Regions from separate parts of the Paenibacillus sp. Y568 genome, predicted to be linked through region 2. Evidence: predicted binding sites of a transcription regulator. Region 2 holds the regulator's gene; the other holds the start of a gene.
What was found. The regulator NrdR, encoded in region 2, represses ribonucleotide reductase genes. The targets are predictions, from matches to a motif close to AACACNATATATNGTGTT.
Positions count from the first base shown of each region.

Region 1 (4,388 bases), 190 kb from region 2:
GTAGGCGTTACTCCGAAATAACGAGACAGGATGCTGTCTTGCGGTCCACCATTGGGAGCTGGATTGACCGGCACATCTGGAACTGTGTAACGTTCAGGATCAAATACAAAGGTGAAGGACAGAGTCTCAGGTTCAACTCCCGTCCGTTCGACAAATCCCCAATAATAAGGGCGATTCGTTAATTGCTTATCCGCTTGGGGGGACAGCTTCGCCGTGATATGGAAGGGAGACTTCTCGATGACTTGACAGTCGGTTACCTCTAAATAAGTCATGACATGTTGTTGTACTTGATCTGGGGACATACTCATTTCAGGCTTCTTCCTCTCTTACGACCTCGACTTCATCTTCGACTTGTCTCTTTACTTCATCTAATGACTGTCCTAACGAATTCACTTTTTGACGGATTTCCTCATCCGACTGTGACTCTAATACGATCTTATATAAGCTCTTCTCTAGAGATTCTTTCTTTTCGAAACGTTCTAGTATGACATCTAATCCACCAATGACCATTTCGAACATATTAATTTTTTCGTGTAGCAGATTTAGAATATGTTCTTCAATCGTACCGGTGGTAGATAAATTGAATATCTTCACATCATTCTGTTGACCCAATCGGTGGATTCTCCCAATTCGTTGCTCTACACGCATAGGGTTCCAGGGTAAGTCGAAGTTGATCATGTTATGGCAGAACTGTAGATTAATACCTTCGCCGCCGGCTTCCGTCGCAATCATGACTTGCACACGACCGCGGAATAAATCCATCATCCAGTCTTTTTTGCCACGGTTCATCCCCCCACGATAAGGAACACAAGAAATCCCATTGGCACGAAAATACTGTAATAAATACTCTTGTGTGGCACGGTATTCCGTAAATACAATGACTTTTTCGTCCATTTCGCGAATGAGCTCTATCGTTTTTTCCGCTTTGGTGTTGGCCTTAATTTCTTTGATCATATAGACAAGATCCCAGATCTTAGCTCGTTGAGGAGAATCCTCAGCCATTTTTTTGGTCAAGTTAACCAATGTAACGAATACAGCATCACGACTGCTACAGACTTCGCGTTGAAGCGTAACTAGCGATAGCATACTGCTTAGATTACCTCCTGCAACCTGATACTGATCTTTGACATATGAAGTTACCCCATCATATAGTGCTTGTTCTTCAGGGGATAGTTGCAGATTAACGTTCCGAACAGTCCGCTTGGTGAAAATAGTAGGTCCTTCTCCACGGCGATTTCGAATCATGATCTTTGAAAGTTCATCCTTTAATTGCCCTTCATTCTTAGCTATACGCTTATCAACAACAAAGTTCGATGAGAACTCTCCTTGTTTCCCTAGTTGCCCCGGTTTCAGAAGTGTAATCAGGTTAAACAACTCCCCGAGATCATTCTGAACAGGTGTTGCTGTGAGTAGAAGACAGTATTTCTTACGTAATTTTTGAATGAACTGGTAATTGGATGTTTTCTTATTCTTGAGTTTGTGAGCTTCATCAATGATCAGCATGTCGTATTCTTGGTCTAACAAAATATCTTTATGTGGATCTCTCTTCGCTGTATCGATGGACGCAACAACGATATCTGAACCCCAGGAATAGGCCTTTTTCTGTGCGATGGCAGGAACACCAAATTTACTATTCAACTCACGAACCCACTGGAGCACGAGAGAGGCAGGTACGAGAATGAGTACTTTAGAGACAAGTCCACGAATGATATATTCTTTAAGAATAAGTCCGGCTTCTATCGTCTTCCCAAGACCTACTTCATCAGCCAAAATAGCTCTCCCGGACATTTCAAACAACACTCTACGAGCCGTATCAATTTGATGGGGAAGAGGCGTTAGATCCTGCAGATATTTAACACATTGTAATTCATCAAAGCTGGTAACCAAGCGAGACTCTTCACCCTGAATAGCCATCTGGAACAATCGCCAATCGCCCCATGGCCCTCCTTTATCAAGACGGTTCTCCAGATTCTCAAGCCAGCTGTTGTCTATTTCTAGTGGAATGGGTAGAGCGTATGCTGTCTTCATATGTTGAATGGATGGAGAATTCATGGTTCAGCCCTCCTTATTAGAATCTTGTAAAGTGTAGTATGCACGGAAGTTGTTAAGTTCATAACTATAGATATCCATAGGTTGTTCATATTTTAACTTCATGGTAGCCATGAATCCCTAGCGCTGTATGAGTTTGAGTGAATTTTCAATGTTTTTTCTTAATCTATGGGTAAAAAAATGAGAAAATTGAAGAAAACTGAAGATAGTCTAACATGGATGGGCTTTCTTGCCTTAAATTTCGCTAATGAAAGATAGAGTACCAAGATGTAGTGTAGTATAATGGTATGAGTACAATATATTGAGGAATATCGGTCTTGGTTATCCTTATTAAGTTTTTATAGCAATATATTAGGAGGGTGTTTTTTTTGAGTGATTTACAGCGTACAAGTCGATTAGAGGGCTTAAGTGAGAAAATATTTCTAGATAGATATGCTTGGAAAGATGCGGATAGTAATAACGCCAAGGTAGGCGATGTTGTTCTTGTCTTGACGAAGGATGATCCAAAGTTCCCTACAAAAGAAGTGGGGGAAATTGTAAAACGTGAAGGTAGAATTGCAACCGTAAAAACACGGAGCGGAGAGCTCGTTGAGTCAGACATAGATAAACTTACATTAAATATTGAGAAGACTCCTGAAGAGATGTGGGACCGTTTAGCACAGGCGATGTCAAGAGCAGAGGCAACACCTGAACTTCAAGCTGAATGGGAAGACAAGTTCCGTTATCTATTGGATGATTGGAAGCTGGTACCGGGAGGAAGAATTGCTGCAGGTGCGGGTGCGAGTGAAGAGTTAACACTGTTTAACTGTTATGTGATACCTTCTCCGCAAGATAGTCGTGGTGGCATTATGAAGACCCTATCTGAAATGACGGAGATTATGGCGCGTGGTGGTGGCGTAGGGATTAATTTATCTTCTCTTCGTCCGCACAGAGCTATTGTTAGAGGTGTGAATGGTTCTTCAAGCGGTGCAGTATCTTGGGGAGGGTTATTTAGTTATACAACAGGCTTAATTGAACAAGGCGGAAGCCGACGTGGCGCGCTGATGTTGATGATTAATGATTGGCACCCCGACGTTCTAGATTTCATTACCGTGAAACAGACCATGGGACAGGTGACGAATGCGAATCTCTCTGTGTGTGTGAGTAATGGATTCATGAAGGCCGTTAAGGAAGATTTAGATTGGGAATTGGTATTTCCAGACACTACGGAGCCTGACTACAATGAAGTATGGGATGGCGATCTAGAGAAATGGAAGATAGCAGGTCGTAAAGTTATTCCTTATCGTACGGTGAAAGCACGTGAAATATGGAATACGATCATTGAAGCAGCATGGAAATCTGCCGAACCTGGTGTTGTCTTCATGGAACACTATAATGATATGTCGAATAGTTGGTACTTTAATCCGATTATTTGTACGAACCCTTGTGGTGAGCAAGGTCTACCGGCTTGGGGAGTATGTAATTTATCTGCGATTAATTTATCCAAGTTCTACGATGAAGAGAAACATGATGTAAATTGGGACGACCTAGCAACAACGACCCATTATTCAGTACGCTTCTTGGATAATGTTATTAATACAACACCTTATCACTTTGATGAGAATGAGAAGAACCAGAAGAATGAACGACGTGTAGGTCTGGGTACGATGGGCCTTGCAGAGTTAATGATTAAGTTAAACATACGTTATGGTAGTCCAGAATCTTTAGTTTTCTTAGATAAAATCTATGGATTTATGGCTCGTGAAGCTTATTTGGCGTCAGCGGATATTGCGGCTGAGAAAGGTTCTTTCCCAGCATTTGATGCGGAGAAATACCTACAGAGCGGATTTATGCGTAATATGACAGAGGAGTTCCCAGAAGTAGGGGAAGCTATTAAAAACAAGGGAATGCGTAACGTTACCGTGATTACCCAAGCTCCTACAGGCAGTACAGGAACGATGGTTGGTACATCAACGGGTATTGAACCGTACTTTGCTTTCAAATATTTCCGTCAGAGCCGCTTAGGTTACGATGAGCAATTCGTGCCGATCGCGCAAGAATGGCTTGAAGCACATCCTGGTCAAGCCTTGCCAGATTATTATGTAACAGCAATGGATCTATCTGCAAAAGATCACATTCGTGTACAAGCAGCGATTCAACGCTGGGTAGATAGTTCTATTTCAAAGACAGCCAACTGTCCTTCGGACTTTACAGTGGAAGAAACAGCAGAGTTGTATGAGATGGCATTCGATCTTGGTTGTAAAGGCGTGACGATCTACCGTGATGGTAGCCGCGATCAACAAGTCTTAAATACGAGTAAGAAGGAAGAGCCAGAAACAGCAGATGTTTCGGTATCTGAA
Region 1 is NZ_JCAIUM010000007.1:260,052-264,439, forward strand. Features, by position in the region: gene AC1D7X_RS12600 (YqhG family protein) at 1-308, opposite strand, end outside; gene AC1D7X_RS12605 (DEAD/DEAH box helicase) at 310-2,052, opposite strand; gene AC1D7X_RS12610 (adenosylcobalamin-dependent ribonucleoside-diphosphate reductase) at 2,418-4,388, shown strand, end outside.
Region 1: a site for NrdR is predicted at 2,340-2,357, ahead of AC1D7X_RS12610 (adenosylcobalamin-dependent ribonucleoside-diphosphate reductase). Genes of this name have one in related genera too.

Region 2 (4,388 bases):
CGCGTTAATGTTAATAATAATGGGAATAATGAAGCTGTTATGAGGTGAAATCATGAATATAGGATTAACCGGGGGTATCGCAACAGGTAAGAGTACAGTATCCTCCCTTCTAGTCAAGAAGGGAGCTTTGCTTGTTGATGCGGATGCTATTGCTCGGGATGTTATGCTCCCAGGCAACCCTGTTCTTGCTGCCGTTACTACGTCTTTTGGACAAGGTATATTGCATGAGGACGGTACGTTAGACCGTAAGAAGCTTGGCAGTATTGTTTTTGGCGATAAAAAAGCCCTTGAAACTTTAAATAGTATCAGTCACCCAGAAATTCGCAAAGAGATTAGAAAACAAATGTTGGAGCTTGAGACAACTTATCCTGAACGTCTTGTGGTGGCAGATATTCCACTATTGTATGAGTCAGGACTTGAATCCATATTCGAACAAGTATGGGTAGTCTATGCACCACGTCATATACAGAAGGAACGTCTGATGAGTAGAGATTTATTATCGAATGGACAAGCAGAGGCGAGGCTTCAGTCACAGATGGATATCGAGGTAAAGAGATCTTTAGCAGATCAAGTTATTGATAACAGTCAGACATTGGCTGTAACCGAACAACAGTTGGATAAATATTGGCTGCAGTTGAGGTCGTTATGACATTTTTTCGTAAGAAAAGAGTGCTCTTACTTCTGTTTTTAACATTCGTAGTGGTGTTATTTTTCAATAGTAATTGGATGTCATGGTTTTATCCTATTCATTACAAAGAAGAGATTCAATCACAAGCAGAGGAATACGATGTCGATCCTTTTCTTATTGCCTCAATTATCCGAGTAGAGACTAATTTCAAGCCGGGTAAGGAATCGAAAAAAGGTGCGCTGGGGATTATGCAATTAATGCCGGATACCGCTAAATGGGCAATGGAGAAGGCGAAAATACCTGAAGTGACGATGTATCATATCAAGCATGAGACAAATGAGAATATTGGTATTGGAACGTGGTATGTATCTTGGTTATTAGAACAGTTCGATGGGAATAACATCGCTGCGATAGCTGCTTATAATGCTGGACCTGGCAAAGTGAAGAGTTGGATCGACAAAGAGGTCTGGGACGGGCAATATGACACGGTAAAAAGTATTCCTTTCGGCGAAACTAGACATTATGTTCAGCGCGTTGTGTATTATTACAATCAGTACACAGATATTTACGATGAATTCTAAGGTCATGAATAAAAAGAGTGCTGGTCCAGCTCTCGCCGGTCCAACACTCCATTATTCAATCAATTTAGCTGAACTGACCAGCTAATTGCTGTTCTGCAAGAGTAACCAATCGTTTAGTGATATATCCCCCGATTGAACCGTTCTCGTAAGAAGTCATGTTACCTTGGTATCCATCTTGAGGAATGCTGATTCCAAGTTCCTGAGCGATTTCATATTTCATTTGTTCTAGGGCACCTGTTGCTTTAGTTACAACTAAGTTATTTGAACTGTTGTTGTTTGCCATTGTCGTTCACCTCCTGTCTGTTGGTAAAAGTATTATGTGTCATAATAGCAATCTTCATAACTAAATTTATATGGAAATTTTTATGGAGATAATTTTACTCAAGAAATCTCATGTGAAAAGGGAAGTGCTAACATAATGAAATGCCCATATTGTAGCTATGCGGGAACTAAGGTACTGGATTCACGCCCAGCTAATGAGAATAAATCGATACGCCGCAGGCGTGAATGTGAACAATGTAGCCGGAGATTCACAACGTTTGAAATGGTAGAGGAAGCACCTTTGATTGTGATTAAGAAGAATGGTAATCGTGAAGAATTCAGTCGTGATAAGGTCATGCGTGGATTGATTAGAGCATGCGAGAAACGTCCTGTGTCTGTGGAACAATTCGATATGATCGTCTCAGAGGTTGAAAAAGCTCTAAGGGATACGGCTATAACAGAAGTAGACAGTCAGCAGATTGGTGAGATAGTGATGGAAGAATTATATCGGGTTGACGAAGTAGCGTACGTAAGGTTTGCTTCGGTATATCGCCAGTTCAAGGACATTAATATGTTTATGAAGGAATTGAAGAATCTCCTCTCCAAGAGTACATCTAGGGAATAGGAAATAACCATTGACACGACATTCATTATTTGATAAATTAGTGAATGTTGTTAGTCATACGGGGCCTTAGCTCAGCTGGGAGTCCACGTATGGTTGGTTACACTACCATAGGAAATTGTAAATGTTATATCGTGGGGGCTTAGCTCAGCTGGGAGAGCGCTTGCATGGCATGCAAGAGGTCAGCGGTTCGATCCCGCTAGTCTCCACCAACACCTTAAACACAAACGGCAGAGATGTCATTTATTTCGTTATTTGTGTTTCCGTATTCAACACATATGGAGAGTCTAATATTGATGGTCCTGAAAGAATAGATGAGATGTGACAGTATGCCCCCCATATTTTTTTTGAGAGGGTTTTTGCTCTTGCTGTAACAAGAAAATAAAGTAATAGACTGACCCATAAAATAGAAACAGCGGCAGCCTTGGACTGAGAAAAAAAGTCCTAGACTGCCGCTGTTTTATTGAGCTGACGATCTGCATTAGTTCATTCGGTTAAATATAAAGCTACGCGAGCTGGAGCTTTTGCAAAATAGTCATCCAGACGGTCGAACGGCTCCTCCCAGATGAAGCGGTAGCTCTCCAGCCAATTGTCCAACTCCCGGAAAAGATTCGGCAGTAGCCTGTAAATCCACCTACGGTGAGTGGACGTTTTCGCAAAAGCTCAACAATCTGCTTGCGGTTAGGCTTAGCCAAGGCACCCATGACGTTAGCATTTATGGTTCATCATCCGCTCTTATAGCAATGGATTAGTTACTTTTCTCCGGTTGGTAGGAAAGGATGGATACACCTGTAGATGTTGTTTTAACTTCAACAAGCTTTAAAGCTTTTGTATAGCTCCCGTCTTTGAAAAGACGCTTTCCGCTCCCATGTACAACTGGTTGGATCATGAAATGATATTCATCGATGAGATCGTGCTCCATTAAGGTGTGGATAAGATCAGCACTGCCATAGATCAAGATATCCTGACCGGGCATTTGCTTTAACTTAGCTACTTCTTCCACAATATCACCTTTGATCATCGTTGCATTCCATGGACCTTCTTCTAATGTTGTACTTGCAACATACTTTGGATAACCGTTCATTCGGTCTGCAAAACCAACATCATCCGTCATCGTTGGCCAAGCTGCTGCCATCCCTTCGTAAGTCACTCGTCCCAACAATAAAGTGTCGCTAGAAAATAACAAATCGGTTTGAAAATTCCCCACCTCTTCGTTAAAATAAGGCGCTGTCCAAGCCGGATTATCCATGATGCCATCCAAAGTTACATACATCGATACTTTTACTTTTCTCATTTTCAAAACTCCTTTTTTTTAACTTATAATAACAATACACTTTAAAGAGAATATTCCAGTCAAGGAATATTTATTGTGCTCCATCAAGGAGCGAGTCTAGTGACCGCTGCCATAAATCAAATATTGGTTATCTGTTTCCTGCTTAAGCTTAGCCACTTCTTCTATCATGTTGTTCTTTATGAAACTCGCGTTCCATTGGGGTTCTCCCAATGTGGTGGTAGGTACATATTTAGGAAGGAATTGTTAGGTGCGGTTTCTGCGGTTGGTTTTCTGATGGGCCTCATTCTGGGAGGCTTGTTAACCTCGGTGCTTAACTGGTGTTGGGTATTTTTCATTAATGTCCCTATTGGGTTGACGGTGATCATCTTGTTATCAAAGCTCCTACCGGAAAGCAAACCGGTGCGAATCCCTGTGGATGTTCCCGGAGCTGTTCTCGTGACTTTGGGTTTAAGTTGTATGGTCTATACCTTCTCATTGACAGAACCTTACGGAATATTCTCGTTCCAACAATTACGCTTTTCCTTGTTGCAGTCGGCTTGCTTATTGCCTTCATTCAGGTTCAACGTATGGTTTCGCAACCATTGATTCCGTTAAGCATATTTCGTAATCCTGCTCTAATCGGAGCCGGATTGATCACGAGCCAGAGCGAGTCGGATCGCTCGTGGAGAGTTAAGGCGCGAACCACGGGTTCAGTCAGTGAACAGTGAGAAATTTTAAATCAAGGGGTGTCCCATAAGTCATGCATATGACTTATGGGACACCCCTTGATTTGCACATTTTAATAATAAATGAATTACGCTTGATGGTTTCCTGGATCTTCCATATGGAAGACTTCCCATATGTGACCATTAATATCCTGGAAGCTCCAACTGTACATATGACCAAAATCCTGAGGGTCATTCGACGGAGTTCCACCGGCAGCAAAGGCCTTATTCACGATTTCATCCACCTGTGCGCGGCTGTCAACCGCTAGGGCGACGAGCATTTCTGTGTATTTTGTTG
Region 2 is NZ_JCAIUM010000007.1:72,449-76,836, forward strand. Features, by position in the region: gene ytaF (sporulation membrane protein YtaF) at 1-43, shown strand, start outside; gene coaE (dephospho-CoA kinase) at 53-649, shown strand; gene AC1D7X_RS11615 (lytic transglycosylase domain-containing protein) at 646-1,209, shown strand; gene AC1D7X_RS11620 (alpha/beta-type small acid-soluble spore protein) at 1,274-1,492, opposite strand; gene nrdR (transcriptional regulator NrdR) at 1,628-2,095, shown strand; tRNA gene AC1D7X_RS11630 (tRNA-Ala) at 2,229-2,304, shown strand; partial or broken gene AC1D7X_RS11635 (hypothetical protein) at 2,579-2,796, opposite strand; gene AC1D7X_RS11640 (dihydrofolate reductase family protein) at 2,841-3,386, opposite strand; gene AC1D7X_RS11645 (VOC family protein) at 4,180-4,388, opposite strand, start outside.